DNA from 3 places in the Myroides profundi genome. Region 2 is predicted to be linked to each of the others. Evidence: riboswitches for the same ligand, from Rfam matches in the RefSeq annotation. Region 2 holds a riboswitch; each other region holds the start of a gene.
The links. A riboswitch is a leader RNA that binds a small molecule or an ion and turns the genes downstream of it on or off. The one in region 2 is predicted to bind cobalamin.

Region 1: it holds a riboswitch for cobalamin, as region 2 does, so the genes downstream of both, MPR_RS01630 (TonB-dependent receptor) here and MPR_RS04615 (acyl-CoA thioesterase) in region 2, are expected to answer to the same signal.
Region 3: it holds a riboswitch for cobalamin, as region 2 does, so the genes downstream of both, metE (5-methyltetrahydropteroyltriglutamate--homocysteine S-methyltransferase) here and MPR_RS04615 (acyl-CoA thioesterase) in region 2, are expected to answer to the same signal.

What each region holds. Positions count from the first base shown of each region.
Region 1 is NZ_CP010817.1:359,529-367,954, reverse strand. Features, by position in the region: gene MPR_RS01675 (energy transducer TonB) at 1-77, opposite strand, end outside; gene MPR_RS01670 (hypothetical protein) at 156-638, opposite strand; gene MPR_RS01665 (hypothetical protein) at 725-1,525, opposite strand; gene MPR_RS01660 (M56 family metallopeptidase) at 1,522-2,724, opposite strand; gene MPR_RS01655 (BlaI/MecI/CopY family transcriptional regulator) at 2,727-3,095, opposite strand; gene MPR_RS01650 (hypothetical protein) at 3,092-3,517, opposite strand; gene MPR_RS01645 (hypothetical protein) at 4,047-4,874, shown strand; gene MPR_RS01640 (hypothetical protein) at 5,071-5,892, shown strand; gene MPR_RS01635 (MepB family protein) at 5,949-6,389, shown strand; cobalamin riboswitch at 6,447-6,627, shown strand; gene MPR_RS01630 (TonB-dependent receptor) at 6,741-8,426, shown strand, end outside.
Region 2 is NZ_CP010817.1:1,006,390-1,014,815, forward strand. Features, by position in the region: gene MPR_RS04585 (LTA synthase family protein) at 1-129, shown strand, start outside; gene leuB (3-isopropylmalate dehydrogenase) at 161-1,279, opposite strand; gene leuD (3-isopropylmalate dehydratase small subunit) at 1,282-1,866, opposite strand; gene leuC (3-isopropylmalate dehydratase large subunit) at 1,850-3,253, opposite strand; gene MPR_RS04605 (2-isopropylmalate synthase) at 3,267-4,442, opposite strand; gene MPR_RS04610 (hypothetical protein) at 4,588-6,081, shown strand; cobalamin riboswitch at 6,215-6,407, shown strand; gene MPR_RS04615 (acyl-CoA thioesterase) at 6,607-7,005, shown strand; gene MPR_RS04620 (hypothetical protein) at 7,818-8,426, shown strand, end outside.
Region 3 is NZ_CP010817.1:3,043,202-3,051,627, forward strand. Features, by position in the region: gene metE (5-methyltetrahydropteroyltriglutamate--homocysteine S-methyltransferase) at 1-2,181, opposite strand, end outside; cobalamin riboswitch at 2,361-2,548, opposite strand; gene MPR_RS13365 (Lrp/AsnC family transcriptional regulator) at 2,709-3,170, shown strand; gene MPR_RS13370 (hypothetical protein) at 3,275-3,628, opposite strand; gene MPR_RS13375 (TolC family protein) at 4,170-5,561, opposite strand; gene MPR_RS13380 (efflux RND transporter permease subunit) at 5,656-8,426, opposite strand, start outside.

The sequences.
Region 1 (8,426 bases), 650 kb from region 2:
TGCATCCCTCCTCCTAACCAAAATAAGGTAGTAGATACAAGTGCTAGTATTACTTTAGTTGTCGTTGTATTGAACATTATATTGTGCTTTTTATTAACAGCTAACTAAGATATCTCTTATAACCATAACAAAAAAGCCCCTACATCACATTGACACTAAATTTCATTAACATCTGCTAATAATATAATCGGCAATGTATACTGTGAAGTAATCTTCTCTCCTTTATAAGAAGCTGGAATCCATGTATCTGCTGTTATCATATAAATGATCTCTTTTAGCTTATCATTCTCTTCTGATGTAAAGTTGCTGCGCAATACACTGACTCCATTAATAGAGCCGTCTTTCTCAATAGTTAATTCAAAAACAAGATTAATATTATTACTCACCTTCTTATTGGGAAAAGCTTGATAGAAGTGCTTAGAAAAGTTTATAGATAATTGATCAGCACTCACACGAGAAGAAGCAGGTTTAAACTGTTTGTTATGCGTGAATTCAACAGTATCTGTATTAGACCTAGCACAGATCAAGGCAGACTTAGGAGTATGCTCATGGATAACTACTCTATCTTGTGCAAACGAGTCCATAACTAAGGTAACGATAAAAATAGTGAAGAGGTACTTAAAATAATTAGTTCTCATTTTTTGTTTTAAAAATACAAATTATTCAAGTGCTACTATAAAAAAACCTGTCTTTTAACGACAGGTTCTATATGCATTTATTCTAATTACGAAGAGAGTACAAAAGGTAATACCTCCTTATTCAGATTATATTCATCTTCTAATAGCTCTTTCAGTTTATCACTCTGAAGCATCTGTATAAATAGAGCCCCCTGAGCACGAAGCAATCTTTCTTCTTTATCAATACCTAAGTTTAGTTTATAAATTCTCTCAATCGAACTTACGAAATAAGGAAATACATTATAATATTCATTCCTAAGATTCTTCCTTATTGCATAAAAGGCGAAAGCTTCTATAAAAGGTTTACGCATTACCTCAGTATCTTTAATATCATTTATTCCTGTACATATCCTCGCAGAGTACTCTCCATTCGGTGTAATCTTATCTATATTAAAAAACTTAACTGCAACATTAAGTACTTCATCCATAGAGATAGTATCTTTTTTACTATTCTTTTTTATCACTTGAGAGCTATACTTCTCTACTAACGGGCTAAAAATAGTATCCGCCACCATCATAGATAGAAAGCCATCTTGTGACAAAGTAATCTCTTTATTCGAGGCAAATGTATTCTTCTCTAAAGGCTCTGAAAAATTCACTACTAGATAATCCCAAAACAAACGATGCTTATTAATATACTCAGCTCCCTTCACAGTAGAGTCTACTTCTTTTACAGTTTTAAGAAGACGTATCTCACCTGACGAAAGCTCAACTTTCTCAAGTGCAAGAAAGTTACTGTAATCCTCTAATATCTCTTGTCCCATACTTGTTAGTACACCTCCTAATAAAGTCACTACGCAAGTAACATATAGCTTAAATGATAATAATACTGTTGTTATTGGTCTCATGGTGTTGCTCTTTTAAAAGTTATTGGTAAAGTAAACACTGTACTCACTACTTCTCCATTCTGCTGTGCAGGAAGCCATTTTGGCATCGTCCTTAAGGTCTTTACAATCTCTTCTCCTACTCCTAGCGGATCTCTTAAAACCACTATATTCTCTAATGTCCCATCCGTTTCTACTGTAAACTGTATTACTACTTTAGCTTCGTTCTCTTCTGAATAGGGATATGGATCTGTAAAATTTAGAAGAAAATCATTAATAAACTTATTCATTCCTCCTGGATATTGAGCTCGCGTATCTGTCGCTTGGAACGGTCTACTACTTGTATCTGACGTCACTTTCTGATGAGTTGACTTGGCTTGAATAGCAAGTGTACCCACTAGTAAAAAAAGAATACAAGACAAGCTGATCCCTACTCTATTTCTCCATGGACTATTGTTTTTTGTAATCATGATGAATCGCTTCTTTGTCAAGTTAAAGTTGAAAGAGCTCGTTACTTGTAACTCATGCTGTTTATAAGTCTGAGCTAATAATAACTGTAAATATGCTCCTGCTTCTTCTTGAGAAGAAACGCTCGAGTCATCTGCTAAAAACTCATGGTTTAACGCTATACAAGTCTTATAATAATAGAATATTGGGTGAAACCAAAAGAGCACTTTTAGCATCTCTATCAATATAATATCTAAGCTATGTCTCTGCTGTACGTGTACTATCTCATGTTGCAATATTTTATTGTCTTCTGACACTTCTTCTGTTATAGGAAAGTATACAATATTTCCAAACGAGAAGGCATTTGTGATTTGACTAGATAAAACTATCGCTACATCATTGAATTCTATACTAGTTCCTTCCTGTCTTAACATTCTAATTTTGATAGTTTCGACAACTAACTTAGATAGTGAGAATAATATACCTATCAGATATAACACCCCTATTCCATAAGACCAATCTATAGTAGAATTAACCATCACCTCCTGTTTAGGAGTTTCCATAATGACATCGTTTAATTCTTCTAAAGTTTGATTCCATGATACCATCTCCACATCTGTAGAAATAGTAATAAACGGTAAAAAAAGCCCTATAAGCAATGTCCCTAGTAGGTAATATCTCTTAAAGTAATGTGCTTTACTATTCTCTAACAACAGTTTATATATCACTAGTGAAGCAATGAGAATAAGTGTGATTTTGGATAGGTATAATAACATAGCTATTTCGTTTTTAACTGTTCATCTACTATTTTTTTTAATTCTTCTAATTCATGTTTACTCATCTTACTTTTTCTAGTAAAAAAAGAAGCAAAACGCAAAGCAGAGTTATCAAAGAAGTTCTCTACCATGACGTTAAGATGTTTTTCAAAGTAATCGTCCTTCGCTATTAAAGGGTAGTACTCTCTAGAGTTACCATAAAGTTTATAATCAATAAACCCTTTGTCAACTAATCTTTTTAATAACGTTGCCACTGTTGTTTGAGCAGGTTTAGGCTCTGGGTACTTTTCCATAATATCCTTTGTAAATGCCTTCTCCATATCCCAAATATATTCCATTAGTTGTTCTTCTGTTTGTGGTAGTTTTATCATTCTCGTACAGTTGTAATATGTTCTAATATTCCTTTTTTATAATGCTTTACTTGTATTAATCTCCCTTTTATATCATAGATAAACCAAGATCCTGTATAGTAATAATGCAAACCTTTATTAGTCTTGACCAATATAGTTTTACCGATCGCTTCTACTTTATGATTAGGGTGATAAAAAGTAGTATGAGCTATAGAATCTCGGATCACTTCTTTTTTATACAGCTTTCCATCTCGCTTATACCTCCATATCCCTTTCTGAAAACCCTCATTGTCGTATTTTCCACGTTGTACTTCCTGCTTTCCCTCGACTGTACTTTTAAACACCCAACGTCCTACCTTCTCTCCTTCAACCTTCTGATTAATCTTACAAGAACTGAAAGATACAATTAGTACAAGACTAAAAATGAATACACTATACTTCATAATACCGATATTTGTAGATGTTGTTCTACAAATATAGAACACTTGCTTAGAAAAACAAATATTCACATCATTATTTTAAAAATAAGTACATAAAAGAGCTATTTCTTATTAGTGTTTATTTTTAAACTAATTATCGTTTTCGTTTAATTTGCTAGGGGATTGCTTGAGGGTTCCTTGCACCTTTCTTCGACAAAAGTACCTTCTGGGCAAGAAAACCCCTAGAAATCTCCTAGGAATCCCCAAGAAAGTGCAAGCTGAGCGTACATATCTCATTTATAAACAACAAAGTCAAAAGCAGCTGTATTAATAAAACCTATTTTGCTTTAACATATTGCTGACCATACATTAAGGTAATACAATTATTATTATAACTATTTTGAAGTAAAAACTGCTTTATTTTTTATTTCTAATACCGACAACTCCTATTAACAAATTTATCGTAAATCACTAAATAACAACAAACTAAAAGTAAAAAAAACTATCAAATAAATATATATTTTAATAATTTTGTACCACTAATATTCATTCCATGAAAAAAGCTATAACTAACATTTTAAGTACTTTATTAGTATTTACAACTATAGGATGTAGTTCTGATAGTAACAATTCTAATGAAGAAGGCACCATCGATTCAGGAAAAGAAAAAACAACTGTATTAGATATTTATACTAATATAGATACCTTTAAAGATGGTAATGATTCTTACAAGGTAAAGTTTGCCTATGACAGTCAAGGTAAAGTAACTAATCATTACATGACCTATGAAGCTATAAGAAACAATCAATTAGTATTAAGTTCTAAAACTGAATGTTCGTATTACTATGACAATCACAACCAACTTACTCAGATCAAAGAAGTCAATGACAAAGGTAAGATGATTAAAAACTTCGTCTTCGAATACGATAATAAAGGACAGATGATTAAAAGTTCTGATCTAGATTATGATAATGAACTGCTCTTCACTCATAATAACAAAAAACAAATAATAACAGCCACTGATATTAACACCACCACTAACTTTAAATATGACAGTAACGGCAACCTAGCTAATACATTTATGATAGACAATGCTAACATTGTAGAGGCTTATACTTATGATAACAATCCCAACCCTTTTAAGAATATGCCTGTCAATGTTCCTCTACATTTTCAAAAAACAACAGCTTTTGATATCATGTATTACTACAAACCTATTAATAATGTGACTACTTATAATCAAAATAACACCACAAAAGGAAATGTAGAGTATGAGTATAACAAGAATAAATACCCTAAAAAAAGCATTACTACAAATAACAATGGAGTTGTTAAAGAAGAGTTCTCTTATAAAGATATAGAGATAATTAAAACGAAATAATAGCTATAATTCATACAAATTCAATTTCAATAATCATATATATACAACATTCTCTTATCAATATTATCCTCCTTAAAACTAGTAAGTTTACTCAATTTTTCTATTCATAACTTAAAAAGTTGAGAGAATATCATATTACCTATAAGTGTAATCAAACAAAAGTATATCTTTAAGACTTACTAAACACTTACAAATTATGATTAGAAATATTACTTTTTTTACTTATTTATTAGTTGCTATAAGCATAAGTAGTTGCTCCTCAGACAATACAACTGAGAACAACAAAACAGTCACTGTATTAGAATATTACAAAAAGATTAAAACAGAAAACAACAATATTTTAATCTCTGAAATAACTTTTGAATACAATAATAATGGCAATGTAATAAAACATAATACTGTAGATTATTTTAAGAAAAAAGGATATGAAAAGTTATTCTATCTAAATAAGTCAGAAACAAATTATACTTATAATACCTCTAACAAGCTTCTTCATTTAGTGGAAAAAGATTCACTAGGAAAAATCAAAGAAGATGATGCTTTAGTATACAATGACAAAGGAATCTTAACTAAAGTAATTTCAAATAAGTACAGCAACTCTAGCTATGAATACAAAACGAATAGTAATAATCAAATTTACTATGTATATCCTATAGCTTCAGAAAATAAAAGTAACATAGAATACTTCTATGACACAAAAGGCAATGTAACCAGTGTCAAATTAGAGGAGTCTACTTTCCCAAGTGAAGAATTCACATATGATGAAGCACCTAATCCTTTTAAGGATATGCCTATAAATTTATCCGTATTAGAATATCGTACTGCATTCTCGCCTATTATATACAACTATAACCCGTCTAACAATATAAAGACAAGTAAAAGTTTCGTTTACCCCTTAGAGACTAAGGAATACCAATACAATAAGAATAATTATCCAACATATACTAAGACGATAAATCACAACGAATATATAATTGAAGAGTTTTTTAACTATAAAACACTTACAGTAGAAAAATAATACAGAATAAAAGGACTTAAAACATTCTAATACCATTCATTTATAAACATCCTTAAATGCTACTTCATAATTATCAAAAGCAACTAAATAAAATATTAGTAAACAGCATAACCACTAGTATCTCAGATATCCAATGGAGTACAGAAAAAAATGACTACAATGCCTGTACTTTCTATTTCAACAATAAAAAAGTTATATATAGAGAAGCTAAAATAACACCCAAAAAGGTAGGCTATTTCGTAGCCATTTGGCAACGTGATCATGATGGGAAGACTATTCCTTATCATATCACAGATGATTTTGACTATTTTATTATCGCTACTCAACAAGGATACTTTCTATACCCAAAAGAAGAATTAGCTAGGCTTCATATCATCTCTACTGAACAAAAAGAAGGCAAAAGAGGAATGCGTGTCTATCCTATTTTAGAAACGGAGATGAACAAGCAAGCTTTAAAGACTTTTCAATCTCATCTGCCTTTTTGGAATAATTTTTAAAGATTCTATAATAAAATACCATTAACAGAATAAATACATTCCATTAAGCTTTTTTTATATATTTGTAACGAGACTGGTTATCATTGTGATACGAAAAAGGGAATTAGGTGAAAATCCTAAACAGACCCGCTGCTGTAAGCTCATAAATAGTAACGAATCTAGCTATCCACTGTCGCATAGATGGGAAGGATATTCGTTATGAGCAAGTCAGAATACCTGCCATTCTAAAATAAGTTTTGATGTTTTCGGGGGATGAAACATAAGGCGTTCTATGATATAGTCATTGGCAACAATGATTTTGACGCATTTATATCTACTCCAAATGTCAAAATCAACTAGCCAAAAACTAATATGACAAAAACAAAATTACTAGTACTAACCACTGCGTTATGTATAGCGAATACTGCTATATATGCACAGACCCCTAAAGACAGTATCACTGCTCTAAATGAGATCGTGATACAAAAAGAAGTCTTTCGAGATCTTATACCTGTACAGACACTAGACGGAGCTAAACTTCAACGTCTTAATAGTTATAGTGTAGCTGATGCTCTACGATACTTCGCAGGAGTGAAGATCAAAGATTATGGTGGTATGGGAGGACTAAAGACAGTAGACGTTCGTAATATGGGTACTCATCACGTAGGAGTATTTTATAACGGGGTACAAGTAGGCAATGCACAGAATGGAATCGTAGACTTAGGTAAGTTCTCCTTAGACAATATCGAGACTGTAAAACTATACAATGGTCAACGCAGTGCTATTTTCCAATCTGCTAAAGAGTTTGCATCTGCTTCTACTGTATATCTACAAACTAAAAAACCTGTCTTCCAAGAAGGAAAAGACGTAAATATATCAGCTAAATACAAGGCTGGTTCTATCCAATTAGTCAATCCTTCTGTACGTACAGATATCAAAGTAAACAACAATATTAGTACCTCTATCAGTGCTGAGTATATCTATTCTAATGGAGATTATAAATTCAGACAAAAACGCCATAATATAGATGGTTCTGTAGCTTATGATACTATTGGTCATAGAAAGAATAGTGATATAGAGGCTTATCGAATAGAGAATACATGGTTTGGAAAAACAGATAAAGATACTTGGCAAGCTAATTTATATTACTATCAATCTGACAGAGGGTTACCTGGTGCTGTAATCAAAAAAAGTGATGTCACTCTTGAAACAGAAAACATCAATGAACGCCAACAAGACAAAAACTTCATGGCACAAGGAGAATGGACTAGATTTGTTTCTGATAGGTATCAATTCCAACTCAAAGGGAAATATGCTTATGATGAGATGCATTACTTATCTCGTAAGACGGTAGGCTTCGAAGGAGAAGAGGTAACTTACAATCCACAGTTTGACAATACCTATTTTCAACAAGAATATTATCTATCTGCAGCACACCTATACAAGCTTACAGATATATGGGATGTTTCCTTATCTACAGATTTACAATACAATAAGTTAAACGCAACACGTAAGGGACAAGGAACTCCGTTCTCTTATCCTGAGCGCTATACATTCTTGACTTCACTTGCTACATCCGTAAACCTAGGTAAAGTAAAGGCTCAGGCTAATATACTAGGAACATTTACAAAAGAGAAAGTACGTTATAACTTTGAAGCACCTGATCGTCAGTTTTGGGCACCTTCTGTGTTCCTAAGCTATAAACCATGGGATAATGAGGACTTAGTCATTCATTCATTCTATAAGTATATTTATAGACTACCTACATTCAATGATCTTTATTATACTCAATTAGGTACAGCGAACTTAAAGCCTGAAGCATCTAGACAGGTTAACTTAGGTTTTACTTATAACAAACAGTTTCAACAGTCTCTTTTTGAAGAAGTACATCTGTCTGTTGAGTCTTATTATGCTAATATTACAGATAAGATTATCGCTACTCCTACTTCTAGTATGATGAGATGGATGATGACTAACCTAGGAAAGGTAGAAAACTACGGAATAGAAACTAACTTAGGAACTACCCTAAAAATCATGGAAGACTTAAAGTTAGGAGTA
Region 2 (8,426 bases):
CTGAAAGTACAACCAGAAATGGGAGAACATGGACAGTATATGCTGAATAAGATGAAAGCTTTTACCACTATGCAGACGGTAAAGATATACGAAGATATACAAGCTCATCAAATGAGCAGAACAAAATAATAAAGAGCTCCACTAAGGAGCTCTTTTCTGTTTATATAATCGTTGATTTGTGATATGGGATATTATCTTTATATCTATATCCTGTTCTGTATCGAATATGATTACAGATATAGTCACCGATATCAGATGTAATAAATTTAGAAGTCTTGTCTAAGTCAGTAGTTAATACACCTGCATTGATACAGTGTAGTACTGCATCCTCTATAGCTTCAGCAGCTTCGTGTTCGCCTAAATGTTCTAGCATCATAGCTCCGCTTAATATAGAAGCAATAGGATTAGCGATTCCTAGTCCTTTTGCCTGTGGATAAGAACCGTGAATAGGCTCAAATAAAGCGCTTTCTTCTCCGATAGATGCAGAAGGCAATAATCCAATAGAGCCACCGATAACACTAGCCTCATCAGAAATAATGTCTCCAAACATATTTTCTGTTAGAATAACGTCAAACTGTTTTGGGTTTAAGATTAATTGCATAGCTGCGTTATCTACAAACATAAAGTCTAATTCAACTTCTGGGAACTCCATAGCAATAGTCTTCACTACTTTTCTCCAGAGTCTAGAAGTCTCTAATACGTTTGCTTTATCTATAAGTGTCACTTTATTATTACGTTGTTTAGCTGTTTTAAAAGCTAGACGAGCGATGCTTTCTATTTCTTCTTGATGATACGAACAGATATCTACTGCTGACTTGCCGTCAGCAGAAGTACTTTTGTCTCCGAAGTAGATACCGCTAATTAATTCTCTATAAATTACCATATCAGTTCCCTGAATGATGTTTTCTTTTAAAGGGCTTTTATTGATCAGCTTTTGATACGCTTTTACAGGGCGCACATTAGCATAAAGGCCTAATTCTTTTCTAAGAGCAAGTAACCCTTGCTCAGGGCGTATCTTCGCAGACGGATCATTATCGTATTTAGGATCCCCAATCGCGCCAAAAAGCACAGCATCCGAAGCCTTGCATTTAGCTAATGTTTCCTGTGGCAAAGGATTGTTTGTTTCATCTATAGCAATAGCTCCGATTAGTGCTTCGTGATATTGTAATTGGAACACATAGGTCTGTGCAGCTGCATTTAATACTTTTATTGTTTCGTGGATTACCTCTGGGCCTATGCCGTCTCCTGATAATACTGCTATATTGTATTTATTAGTCATGTCTAGTACGATTTAGTTTGTTCAAAGGATTTTATTGCATCCTTTTTAGCAATTAAGAAGTCTATGTCATCATATCCATTTAGCAAACAGATCTTTTTATACGGATCTAGTTCATAGTGCTCTTTTTGATTATTGACTGTAATAGACTGTTGTTCCACATCTACATCTATCTGTATATTAGGATTGTTTTGTACTTCATTAAATAAGTAAGAGAGATACTCCTTACTCACCATAATAGGAAGTACACCATTGTTTAAGGCGTTTGTTTTAAAGATATCCGCAAAGTAACTACTCACAATGACCTTAAAACCATAATCAGATAAAGCCCATGCTGCGTGTTCTCTACTACTCCCACACCCAAAATTATTACCAGCGATTAATATCTCACCAGCGTATTTAGGGTTATTTAGAGAGAAGTCTTTTTTCTCACTACCATCATTATTATATCTCCAGTCTCTAAATAGATTATCACCGAAGCCTTCTCTGTTTATACTTTTTAAGAAACGAGCAGGTATGATCTGATCTGTATCTATATTCTCTATAGCTAATGGAGTAGCGGTAGATGTTATCTTAGTTAAGGCTTGCATATTCATTCATTTTAGAGTAAGTAATCTTTCCTTCTACAGCTACGATAGCTGCTGTTAATGGGCTTGCTAATAAGGTACGAGCTCCTTGTCCTTGTCTTCCTTCGAAGTTTCTATTCGAAGTAGAAACACAGAATTCGCCTGATGGTATCTTGTCTTCATTCATCGCTAGACAGGCAGAGCAGCCTGGTTGTCTAATAATAAAACCAGCTTCTTGGAACACTATATCTAGTCCTTCTTCTTTTATCTGAGCGACTACTTTTTGTGAACCAGGTACTATTAGAGCATTGATGTCTTTAGAGATTTGCTTCCCTTGAATATAAGAAGCAGCTACTCTAAAGTCTTCTATTCTAGCATTCGTACAACTACCTATAAATACGTGTTTAATCGGTATCGTATCAATAGCCTGACCTGGTAATAATCCCATATAATTAAGAGCTTTCTCTTCTGATTCATTTTTATTGAATGGAATGAACGTATCTATGTCTATTCCCATACTTGGGTTAGTACCATAAGTAATCATTGGCTTGATATCTTCTGCATTGAAGTGATATTCAAAGTCAAATTGTGCATCTTTATCTGTTGGTAATGTCTGCCAATATGCTACTTTTTGATTCCATTCTTCTCCTTGAGGAGCAAAGGTTTTGTCTTTTACATAGTCAAAAGTAGTTTGGTCAGGAGCTATCATTCCTCCACGTGCTCCCATCTCTATACTCATATTACAGACAGTCATTCTTCCTTCCATACTCATCTCTTCAAATACGTTACCAGCATATTCACAGAAGTACCCTGTACCCGCATCTGTACCTACCTGAGAGATGATATATAAGATCACATCTTTTGGCTGTACGTGAGCATTAAGTTTACCACTTACGGTGATACGCATAGTCTTAGGCTTATTCATTAAGATACATTGACTAGCGAATACTTGCGCTACTTGGCTCGTCCCGATACCAAATGCAATAGTTCCGAATGCGCCATGAGTAGAAGTATGACTGTCTCCACAGACCATACTCATACCTGGCTGAGTAATACCAAGTTCGGGTGCGATAATATGCACTATCCCTTGGTATGGATGTCCTAAATCATAGTAAGTAATGTTGTTTTCCTTACAGTTAATTGCTAATTGTTCTACTTGCTGTTTTGATAAAGGATCTTTAATGGGTAATTCTTGATTTAGAGTTGGTACATTGTGATCCACTGTAGCGATGATTTGTTGTGGTCTAAAGACAGGAATATCTCTCTTCTTTAGTTCATCAAAGGCTTGTGGACTCGTTACCTCATGAATTAGATGTTTATCTATATATAATATATCCGGACCGTTCTCAATACTTTCTACGACATGGGCATCCCATACCTTGTCAAATAATGTTTTTGGTGTTTTACTCATTTTCTTTGTTTGTTTAGGCGTGTTTAATAATCTGGTTCTGTGTGTACATATTCATAATGGCAAATAAGTCTACTTCGGTTACTTCTTTTTTAGTATCTGCTACGCCTAAGAAATATTCGTATAAAGTATCTAATTCGGTTTTAGTAACGTCATATCCGATATTCTTGAAGCGGTACGCTAAGGCTGATCTACCACTACGCGCCGTTAGAATGATAGAAGAAGCGTCTACACCCACATCTTTAGGGTCTATAATCTCATAAGTGTCTCTTCGTTTAATCACTCCATCTTGATGAATACCAGAACTGTGAGCAAAGGCATTCGCACCTACAATAGCTTTATTCGGTTGGACTACCATTCCCATCGTAGAAGAAGTCAGCTGACTTAAATGATTTAACATCGTTGTATTAATATCGGTATGAAAGCCTAAATTCTCATGTTGTTTTAAGATCATGACCACTTCCTCTAAAGCGGTATTACCTGCACGTTCACCTATACCGTTGATTGTACATTCGATCTGTCTAGCCCCATTGATTATTCCAGCGATAGAATTAGCAGTAGCCATACCTAGATCATTGTGACAGTGACATGATAAGATGACGTTCTCTATTCCTTTGACATGATCTCTTAAGTACTTTATTTTGTTTCCATAATCTGTAGGTAGACAGTATCCCGTAGTATCAGGGATATTGATCACTGTCACACCTGCTTGGATTACTGCTTCACAGACTTTCGCTAGATAAACATTATCAGTTCTACCAGCATCCTCAGCGTAGAACTCTACATCGTGCACATACTTTTTAGCATAGGCTACAGCTTCTGCAGCACGATCTATAATAGCCTCTTGTGTTGAGTTAAACTTGTATTTTATATGTGAGTCAGATGTACCGATACCTGTGTGTATTCTTGGTTTTTGTGCAAACTCTAATGCCTTAGCTGCCGAATCTATATCTTTCGTATTCGCACGAGTAAGTGCACATATTTTAGCGTTTTTAACGATTTTACTAATCGCCTGAACAGCCTCAAAGTCACCAGGACTAGAAATAGGAAAACCTGCCTCAATCACATCAACACCTAATTCATCGAGTTGCTGAGCAATAGCCAACTTTTGTTGTTTATCTAGTTTACAACCAGGTACTTGTTCTCCGTCTCTTAATGTGGTGTCAAAAATCTCAATCTTTTCAGTTTTCATATTTTATGTTTTTAAATAACTTTAGACAAAAGTGTATAAAAGCTTTTTGTTAACTTTATCAAAAAAACAAAAACTACAATGTTAAAAAACTGATTTAGTTATTTAAGTTGTTGTTTTTGAGTTTGTTAAAATATTTTTTATTACAATGTCAAATTGGGGAAAAGACTGGTTATTTATATTGATAAAATCTTTGACAAGGTCAGAGAAACGTCAATTTACTTTATATGTGAATAGGTTGCAGAATAATGCAGATGCTAAATTCATCTCACTATTTAATGCGATGGATAAGATGGAGGAGTATGATGAGCAAGTTATTCTCAAACAAAAAATAACGAGTAAACAACAATTATCCAACTTAAAAGCAAATCTGTATAAAGCTATTTTGGCTAGCCTTCGTATGAATCCTAGTAAGAAAAACGTAAGAATACAGATACGTGAACAATTAGATTTTGCAACCATTTTGTATCAAAAAGGATTACATAAGCAAGGGCTAAAAATATTAGATAAGGCGAAACAAATCGCTTTAGATGTAGAGGAGAAGAGCCTGGCTCTAGAGATTATAGAACTAGAAAAGGTAATCGAATCTCAGTATATCACTCGTAGTATTACGGGGCGTGCAGACGAGCTTATCGCACAGTCTAATGACCTGATTATACAGAACTATTATGCGACTAAGTTATCTAATCTATCACTGAAGTTCTATAACGAGATGCTTACCTCAGGGTATGCTAAGAGCGAGGAAGATAAGCAAGAGCTAATTACCCGATTTAGTGATCAGCTCTTAGATATAGATGTGAAGATGCTTAACTTTAGAGAGAAGTTATGGTACTTTAAAGCGCATGTGTGGTTATGTTTTCTAATCCAAGATTATCACAACGCTTATAAATATGCTAAGCTATGGGTAACACTATTCTATGAGCATCCTAAGATGATACAGAGTCATCCTATATGGTATTTAAAAGGGAACTCTTATTTATTTAAAATCTTATTGTTGTTTAAATCTGTAGATAAATATATCTATTGGAATGCTAAATTAGAAGAACAATTGGCTTTAGAGAGCTTCCCTCAGTCTATGAATATAGATTCTCAGCGATTCTTATTGCAGTTTAGTAATAAGCTGAATATAGAGTTTATACAACAGACTTATAATGGAAGTCTACTTTTCGTAAAGCAATTACAGCGTGGACTTAATGAATATGTGAATATGATCGATGAGCATCACTTCCATATTCTATATTTTAAAGTAGCTTCTTTGTATTTCGGATACAAGAAATATGATGATTCTCTTGCCTATACAGAACGAATTCTGAAGAATTCTGACTACTCTGTACAGGAAGATTTACTATTTCATACTCGTATTTTATCTCTAATGGCACAGTATGAGTCAGGGAAAGATCAGCATTATGAAGACTTTATTAAAGCCAATAGAGCCTTGATGAAAAAGATGAAAAATAAAACACAGATACACGATACCTTTATGAGTCTATTCGAAGGACTATTAGGAGCATCGGTTAAAGATCAGAAGCTTGTGTTAGAGCGATTTGTAAAAGAAACTGAAGAGCTCTATACGAATAGATTTTATGTGAGAAGTATTCTCTATATAGATGTCCTAAATTGGGCAAAGAAGAAAATAGTTTAACTTAGATATATTGACTTATCCAATGATAAAAGCCACATAGACTTCTTAGTTTATGTGGCTTTGTTTGATTAAAATGTGTTGGATGTTTCAAAAGAATTACTATCTTCGCCACAGTATTAGAAAATAATACAGTATTAATTCCATAGAAATAGGTTATACTTAGTTGTATATGAAAAGGGAATCGTGTGAGAATCACGAACTGTCGCGCAACTGTAAGTAACTCATTAATTTTTTATCCAAGTGATCCACTGTTATTACTTAAGTAATGGGAAGGACGATAAAAAATAGTTACAAGTCAGGAGACCTGCCTAATTCTGTTTATAGACTATGCTTTCGCGGTTTAGAGCTTTATGTCAAGTTGGAATGTGTTTATTATTTAATCCATGAGATTATAGTCAGTATAATCTAGGATGAGCGCATTGTATCTTTTCATTTAATTCCAAATCATTTTTTCGAATAGCAGTTTGATAGATTTCTATCTAGTCTATAGTATTTCTGAATACTGTAGGATTAACGAATATAACTATGTTAATAGAAGCAGAGATAGAAGAACGAAAATCGAAGGCAATCACTAGTGTCTTTAAGGTAGTATTCCCAGATACTACTAATCATCATAATACCATGTTCGGTGGACGAGTAATCATGATGATGACAGAGACAGCATTTATGACTGCTACTCGTTTTTGTAGAAAGAACTTTGTGATTGTTAGTAGTGATAAGATTGACTTCAGAAAGCCGATACCAGCTGGCTCATTAGTAGAGATGGTAGGTGAGGTAGAGTCTATCGGGAATACGAGTATTCGCATCCGTGTCAATGTGTACAGAGAGAAGATGAGAGAGGATGAACGCATCCAAGTAGTGACAGGAGTATTTACGCTCGTAGCATTAAATGATAATTTCAAACCGATATCTATATTAGACTAGGTTTTATACAAGTAAATTTTGTAAGCATCTTACATTTTTTAGTTTTTGGTAGGGGGATAGACAGGTTAGTGTCTATCCCCATTTTTTTTGACTCCTTTTAACCCAGAATCAGTGATAGACAGATAAACGAAAAGTAATTATACAAAATAGCTCTGAATTAGTGATACAAGCATACTATAGTATGGTTTTAGAGCTAATGAAAGAGATATGAAGTAGAATTGCTTTGTAGTATTTGGCTAACGCTTATTCTGGGTTTAATCTAGTCTTTGAGATCTAAACATTGGCCTTATTATAGATATCTAACTCCATTAATAAACTTTTTATAAGAGGTATCATCATAAAAATAATCAACTCTTTTTTTTACTTTTTGATTCAAAAATTGACCTTTTATAACGAGTTTTTATAGATTATACTTCCTTTTTTTTGATAATTAGCTCTGTAAAGACCTATAATTAGCTCTTTTTGAAAAAAAAGATGACATTTTTTTTAAGAGTGATTTTTGTTTAATATGTTGGTTTACAGTGATTTGTTTGTTTTTTGTGTAGAATGAACACTTTCTTTATATCCCCTTAAAGCCTTATAAACAGTAGTTTGAATGCAATTCCTTCGACAGTTCGTGGACAATAACCCGTATTTAGTGGGCAAAAGAGGTCATTAGTCGAAGAAGTATCCTTTTATTAACCATGTATTCTCCTTGGATATAAGGTTAAAATAAATTTGAGAAGTAGTGAATCTGTCAGAGAATGTCTAGGATTTTAGAAATGGACTTTATAGTTTTGGATTCACTTGTAAAAACCCAATAGACATCACACATGAGAGGATTATTAAAAATTGTATTAGCTGTAGTATTAACTACAACAACTATGACTGTATATGGTCAAAAAAAGAAAAGGAACGCAAAGCAGTATAATAGTGTTGAGGTATATCGTGGCAATGATGTTATTCAAGATTTATTAAAAACGGGAAGAGATACGGTTTTTACGAGACATTATTTAAGCAGCTTCTTAGTAGACTCTACGCGTTTATGGAAAGAGGAAGTAACGTATACAGGAGAAAAACTGGACGATAATAAATATAAAATGTCTGCCCAGAGTATGCTTAAAGAAAAGAATTCGAAGGAGCTAAAGTTAAATACTGAAAGTGAGAAGATATATCATCAGAATAAATCAGATGCTGTTTATATATTGAATAGAAGATATCTATTAGACGGGCTAGTAGAAGAAATAGTTCATCAGAATAAACAATACACTGTCAAATGTATAGATAAGGTAGGGAATGTGTTGAATGAAACGGGATGTCTTCGCTATTCTCAGACACCTTTCCCAGTTGAAAAAATAGAAAAGCTTCAACGCAATCTACAAAAAACAATAACTAATTTAATTAGCAACAGTAAAGGTAAGTTACCTCGTTATATGGTGTTA
Region 3 (8,426 bases), 2.0 Mb from region 2:
AGTTGGTATATAGTTTTCTGCCTTTTTAATTAAATACAACATTTCTTCTTCTGTAGGTACACGTGGAGAGTGAATATCATATACTCCCGGCCCAATCTCATTTGGGTATTTAAATGCTGCAAAAGCATCTAATAAATCCATCTGTGAACGAGAACACTCTATCGTAATCACATCTGCATCCATAGCTGCAATATGCTGTATAATATCGTTAAACTCAGAATAACACATATGAGTATGAATCTGTGTCTCATTCTTCACTCCTGATGCAGAAATTCTAAATGCTCTTACAGCCCAATCCAAATAACCATCCCATGCTGCTTTACGCAATGGTAAACCTTCTCTTATCGCAGGCTCATCAATCTGGATGATTTCAATATTAGCACTTTCTAAATCTACTACTTCATCTCTAATTGCTAAAGCTATTTGAGTACAAGTCTCAGACCTTGGGATATCATTTCGTACAAAAGACCACTGTAATATCGTCACTGGCCCTGTCAACATTCCTTTTACTTTTTGTTTAGTCAATGACTGAGCATAAGCAGACCAAAATACTGTTAATGGCTTACTGCGATACACATCTCCATAAATAACAGGAGGTTTCACACATCTACTTCCATAACTCTGTACCCAACCATTCTGAGTAAAAGTAAATCCTTCTAACTGTTCTCCGAAGTACTCCACCATGTCATTGCGTTCAAACTCTCCATGTACTAATACATCTAGCCCTATTTCTTCTTGCCACTGTATAGCTCTAGCCGTCTCTTGTTTTAATAAATCTTCATACTGTTGCTCTGTAAGCTCTCCTTTTTTAAACTTAGCTCTCCACTGTCTTACTTCTGTCGTCTGTGGGAATGAACCGATTGTTGTTGTTGGAAATAAAGGAAGGTCTAATGCTTTATGTTGTAAGGGTTGTCTTGTACTAAACGGAGCTTTTCGTTGTGCATCCTGTTCTGTAATTCCTTGTACACGTTTTTTGACTGCTTCATGATGTATTAATGCAGATGTACTTTTATTGTGTTGAGCTATTTTATTCTCTTGATAAACTGATACACTCTCTCTATCTACAACACTCGCTAACTTAGCTAAATCTACTACTTCCTGAACCTTTTGTTTAGCAAAAGCAAGCCATTGCTTGATTTCTGATGTTAATTTCACCTCCCCTTCTAAATCAATAGGACTGTGAAGTAAAGAACACGATGTTGCTATGATGATTGTCTCTTTCCCTCTTCGCTCAATAGCTTTATCTATCAATGTTAATGATTGTTCATAATCATTCTTCCAGATATTACGACCATCCACCACACCTAGTGACAACTTTAAACTAGACGGAGCCTTATTAAGTATCTCTTCTAGCTGCTCTTCATTACGCACTAGATCAATATGTAATACTTCTACAGGTAAAGCTACTGCCAAGGAAGTATTATCTTCTAGCCCTCCAAAATAAGTAGCTACAATTACTTTAAGATCTGGAAAAGTAGATTGTATCGTATTGTAAAACGATGTAATTGCAGTTTTCTGTTCTTCTGTTAAATCAAGAACTAGAAAAGGTTCGTCAATTTGAATATATTGAACTCCTTCATCTGTCAGACGTTTTATTATTTCAATATATACTGGTAATAAACTATCTGCTAAGCTCAATACATTAAAGTCTTGTTCTTTTGCCTTACCTAATAATAAATAAGAAACAAGCCCTAAGATAACAGGCTTCGTCTCTATACCAATCTTTTTGGCTTCTTTATATTCATCTACTACCTTTAGTGAAGTTAATTCAAACTGTTGTCCTTTATAAAACTCTGGTACGATATAGTGATAGTTAGTATCGAACCATTTTGTCATTTCCATAGCTGTAATATCAAAACCTCCTTTTTGATACCCTCTAGCCATTGCGAAGTATAAATCTAGTAAAGACAGTTCTTCATTTGTACGAAGAGGTTGATACCTTTTAGGAATAGCCCCTAAGGTTAAACTCCAATCTAATACTTGATCATAAAATGAAAAGTCATTAGAAGGGATTAACGTGACACCTGCTGTCTTTTGTAATTGCCAATTTTGATAACGAATAGTTTGTGCAACCTGTTCTAACTCTTCTCTTTCAATTTTCTCAGCCCAATACTGTTCATTTGCTTTTTTCAGCTCTCTTTGGCTACCAATACGCGGATAGCCTAATACTTGTGTTTGCATTTTCACAACTTTTTAAAATGGTTAATTAATCACTTAAAAAGTTCTCTCTTCTTAATGCAATACGCGGTAGTGGGGAAACTCTAATAGATAAGGTATAGCTATAGTATACCATCTCTACATGATATAGAAACAGTGTATCATAGCATCAAACCTGACTTATAGCTCTTTACCGCGAAAGCATTGTCAATTCAAAAATGGCAGGTCTCCTGACTTATAACTACACTAATCGCCCTTCCCGATTTTATATCAGTGAGCATAATATGACTAGTATATTCAATGTTACTTACAGTTGCGCGACAGCTCGTGATTCTCACACGATTCCCTTTTAATCTACAGTTAAGTAAAACCTATTTTCGCTTGATGAAGTATTTTAAGAACAATCTAAAATTCTAAACAAATATACAATTACAGAATACAACCATTACAAACAAACCATAATTAAGAATAAATAACCATACAAACTATTTTATAAGATTTTAATTCTATTATCATTACATTTGGTACCACTAAAACAAAATATTATTCTGATGCATAACCTAGACGAGACCGATTTAAAACTACTTCGAATACTGTGTGATAATTCTAACCTGACAACAAAAGAGATTGCTCAACAAGTAAACCTATCTGCTACCCCAGTATTTGAGAGAATAAAACGACTAGAAAAAGAAGGTTTTATCAAAAAATATATTGCTTTAATAGATGCTGAAAAGCTAAATAAAGGTTTTATTGTATTCTGCAATATTAAACTCAAACAACATGAGCGTTTTATCAATAACAAGTTTGTTGAAGATATTATGCTTATAGATGAAGTCGTTGAATGTTATAATATATCAGGAGATTTTGACTTTATCCTAAAAGTATATGCTAATGATATGAAGCATTACCAAGACTTTGTATTTAATAAATTAGCCATGGTAGATAGTATAGGAAGTACACATAGTTCTTTTGTGATGAGAGAAATTAAGAACACACATAATATCTCTTTTTAACCTTAACCTATTTCCCTTACTAACTACATAAAAAAAGAATGACTTAGATAAATTTATCTAAGTCATTCCTAAAATTTACTGCCTAACAAATCAATTATCTTTTTCTATTTTCTCAATATTTCAACTTTTGTTGGAACAGGAGTACTAGTAATCTTAGAGTTATAATATTTACCTGTATCTATAATGATATTACCATGAAGACCAGTATATTCACAATCAAAATCCACACTGTTTTGACCATCTTTAGTTTTTATTAAAGTTTTAAGAGTTCCAGGGCTAACTCCTTCCACAAACGGTTTTCCGTATTCTATAACATGAGTTGCTAATTCACTAGCCTCAAATGTTTCAACTTTATTAGCCTTAAGAACCGTCATAACATCCCATGGAATTACATTCTTCTTATCAGCATTAAATGGCAATATTAACTCAGTAGTTCCTTTTGGTATAATCACCTTCATCTGTGTGTTTCTTATCTTGACATGCTAATAGAATAGTCAAAATAGATAAGGTTAAAATCTTAGTTTTTTTGTTCATTATTGTGTTTGATGTTTATATTTTGTTTTTCTTCATAATACTTCATCCAAATAACAATAACCTTTAAAAACAGTCAAATTAATTCATATTACTATTCAAATATTAATCAATTCATTTATACAACATAACAAATATTTTGGGCTCAAAAAACAAATCAAAAAATACATTATCACTTATTTACTAATCCCTTATTACGTTAAAATATTATACAAAAAAAAAGCCACATCTCACGATGTGGCTCTCTCAATTAAAAAGTAGTAAAAAATCGACAAAGATTATTTGTCTAGAAAGACTCAATCTATTGACACAATATAATTTTATAAATAGTTCCCAAATTAGCACGATGATTAACTATCTAAAAGTAAAATGTCGATAAACAGACTGAGTCAAGTAATTAATAATCTACTATAGAGATTGATTACACTATAGTATCACTTTCATTACTCTATATATAAATGGAAAAAATTATTCTCTCCAACCTCCACCTAATGCTTTATAAAGCTTAATAATGGCCTGCCATTCTAATAGCTGATCATTACTATGTGCTAATTGTGCATAAAGGTGTGCTTGTTCTGAAGTCAATACATCTGTATAATTCGTTGAAGAATGATACACTAATAACTTCTTCGTATAATCAACAGCTAAGGCTAACTTATCCACTTGTTGTTGTCTCATAGTCAGTTGCTCACCTGCCATCTCATAAGCATATAGTGCATCAGAGACCTCTTGCCCTGCTACTAACATTGTTTTTTGGAAGTTGTATGCTTTCTCCTGATAACTCGCTTTTGCTATCTCTAATCTTGTTTTGTTTTGTCTTTTATTAAAGATAGGCTGTAATAAACCTCCTGCTATATTAGCAAACAATCCTGTAGATGTAAACCAATCTTTAAACTCATAACTAGAGAATCCCGCTCCTCCTGTGATATTTAATGAAGGGTAGAATGCTCTCTTAGCCGCATTCACATCTTCAAAATACGCTGCCAACTCATACTCAGCTGCCATCACATCAGGTCTATTCTTTAGTAGATGTGCAGGTATCCCTATACTTGGTTCTATTGGTAGTTCTTGTACAGTTAAGTTAGCTCTATCTATTGTACCTACAGGTTTTCCTAATAGAACATTCAATGCATTCTCTACTTCTCTGATTTGGCGTTTTACCCCTGGTAGTGCAGCCTCAGCGTCATAGTAGTTAGCTTCACTCTGTACCACAGCCGCACCAGTTACTACATTGGACTCCTTCAACTTTTGCATTGTCTCAACATCTACTTTTCTATTCACTATCGTCTTTTCGATAATAGTTTGTTGTTGATCTAACGCCAATAATTGGTAATAATAATCCGCTATCTGAGCGACTATCTGAGTCTGCACAGCTTTTTGTCCTGCATCAGACTGAAGCATTCTATAATAGGCAGCACGCTTGCTACTCGCTAATTTTCCCCATACATCTATTTCCCAAGAAGTATTAGCGAATACATCATACTGTGTCGCATTCTTTACAAAACCAAACCCTTGAGGATAAGCTAATCTTGATCTTTTCACTCCTCCCCCTATACTTAAATCAGGTAAGAACGCAGCTTTAGATTGTTTTAATAACGATTCAGAAGCATGTAGCCTTTCTATCCCCATCTTCAGGTCTAGGTTATTTTCTATTCCTTCTGTTATTAGCTCTTGTAGCTTTGCATCTTTAAACAAAGTCTGCCAAGGCATCATGCCTATACTTAATGTATCCCCTTCTTGGGTATCTCGATAAAGCTCTTTTGCAGCAATATCTAAGTGCTGATAACTCTGTGTGGATTGGCATGAAGCCAACATCCCTATAGCTAGAGCACCTATATATATTTTATATGTCCATTTCATGATTCTTCTGATTTATCGCATTGACTTAAGTCATTGTGTAACGTATAAGCGCATCCATAGATACACTTATACGTTTCTCACTTTATAATTACACTTACTCTTCTTCTTCTAGTACAGGAGCTCCACTTATTTTCTCTTGTAACGCCTGGAACACAACAAATAATGAAGGAATAACTAATACCCCAATCAGTGTACCAATCAACATTCCTCCTACCGCAGCTGTACCAATTGACTTATTACTCAATGCTCCTGCTCCTGTCGCCATCATCAGCGGTAATAATCCAAATATGAAAGCAAACGAAGTCATCAGGATAGGTCTTAGACGAATACGCGCTCCTTCAATAGCTGCTGCTGCAATAGACTGACCTGACTGTCTTCTCTGTAGCGCAAACTCTACAATCAGAATAGCATTCTTCGCTAATAGACCAATCAACATAATCAAACTAATCTGTAAGAATATATTGTTTTCTATTCCGAATAGCTTAGCGAAAATAAAAGCTCCTGCTAACCCTATTGGTAAAGAGAACAATACTGCCAATGGAAGTATATAACTCTTAAACTGAGCACTTAATAAGAAGTAAACGAATAAGATAGACAACACGAAAATAATAACAGTCTGGTTACCACTACCACTCTCTTCTCTTGACAATCCTGAATACTCAAAACCATACCCTTGTGGCAAAGTCTGTGCTGCTACTTCTTCTATCGCACGAATAGCATCTCCAGAACTAAAACCTGGATTAGGGCTACCATTCACGAAAGCTGAATTAAACAAATTAAAGCGCGTCAAGAACTCTGGACTGTACACTTTCTTCAGATCAATGAAGGCTGTGATAGGAGACATTACCCCTTGCTCATTCTTCACATATAATTTATCGATAGCCTCTTTATTCTCACGGAAGTTAGGATCTGCTTGTATCATTACCTTATACTGCTTACCGAAGCGGTTAAAGTTCGTTGCATAAATCCCTCCTAAGTACCCTTGTAGTGTAGTCAGAATCTCTGTCACTCCTACTCCTGCCTCTTTTGCTTTTGCTACATTGACAGACACTTCATACTGTGGGAAGTTCGTATTAAAAGACGAAGTGGCATACATAATCTCAGGACGTTGATTTAACGCTCCTAAGAATCCTCCTATTATTTCTTCAAACTTCTTATAATCTCCACCAGTCTTATCTTGTAACTGTACTTCGAATCCTGAACTGTTACCAAATCCTTGTAGTGTAGGTGCCGCAAAGAATACCACATTAGCATCCTTAATATGCGCTGTCTTAGCAAATAACTGTCCTACTACACTGTGAATATTTTGCTCTGGATTTGGGCGGTCTTTCCAGTGTTTTAGCTTAATGAACTCTACAGCATACGAGCTACCATTCCCACTGAAGAAGTCCATACCTGCTAGTCGTGAAGTGAACTTCACCTCAGGTATACTCATTGCGATACTATCTATCTCATTAGAGATACGCTCAGTCTCTTCAAGAGAAGTAGAAGGAGCTAAGATAATATTACCATAGATAGAAGCACTATCCTCATTAGGTACGAATCCTGTTGGTGTCGTTTTCGTTAAGAATACAAACAAGGCACCGAATACAACGATACTTCCTAATGACAACCATTTATTTTTATTCAAGAAGCCTAATACACCTACATAGCGATTAGTCATTCTGTCAAATGAACTATTAAAAGCAGATTTAAATCTATTGACAAAACCTCTTTTCTCCTCGTGTATACCTGACTCTGGTTTCAACATAATAGCACATAACGCAGGACTCAAGGTCAAGGCATTAATAGCCGAAATCAAAATAGCGACAGCTAATGTGATACCAAACTCTTTATAAAACACCCCTACAGATCCTTCGATAAATGTAACAGGTACAAATACAGCTGACATCACTAACGTAATCGAAATAATAGCAGTAGTCAACTCACTCATCGCGCTCACTGTAGCCTTCTTCGCTGTCTCTGCCCCTTCATATAGCTTGGCATGTACTGCCTCTACTACGATAATAGCATCATCCACCACAATACCGATGGACAGTACAAGAGCAAAAAGAGTCAATAAGTTAATAGAGAAGCCAAATAGATTCAAGAAAAAGAACGTACCTACGATAGCTACTGGTACCGCTATAGCAGGTATCAAAGTAGAACGCCAATCCTGTAAGAACACTAATACTACTATGAACACTAATACAAATGCTTCTATTAAAGTCGCTATCAATTTATCAATAGAGGCTAATAAGAAATCATTAGAATTTGCATATACTTCGAATTTCGCACCCGCAGGCAAGTCTTTTTCTGCTTCTTTTAATAATTCTTCACATTGCTTAATAATCTCATGGGCATTAGATCCTGCCACCTGATTTACCGCGATATAAGTACCGTGCTGTTTATAAGCAGTCATGGTCATCGCATACGAGTAGGCTCCTAAGTCTATCTCTGCCACATCACTTAGGCGCAATATCTTACCTGTACCATTAGAGCGGATAATAATATCTCCGAACTCCTCAGGTGTTTCTAATCTACCTGTATATTTTAAAGCATACTGAAAACTCTGTCTGCTATTCTCCCCTACCTTACCTGGCGCAGCCTCTACGTTCTGCTCCTGTAATGCCTGCACGATATCACTCGGCGTAAGTCCGTAAGAAGCCATTGCATTTGGCTTTAACCAAATACGCATACTGTACTCACGTCCTCCATAGATAGAAGCATCCCCTACTCCATTAATACGCTTAATCTTAGGTAGAATATTGATACGAGCATAGTTTTCTAAGAATGCCTGATCATATCTACTATCAGAGCTATACATTAAGAAACTGAATATCTCACTGCTCAATCTCTTGGTTGTAGTCACCCCTTGTTTTATTA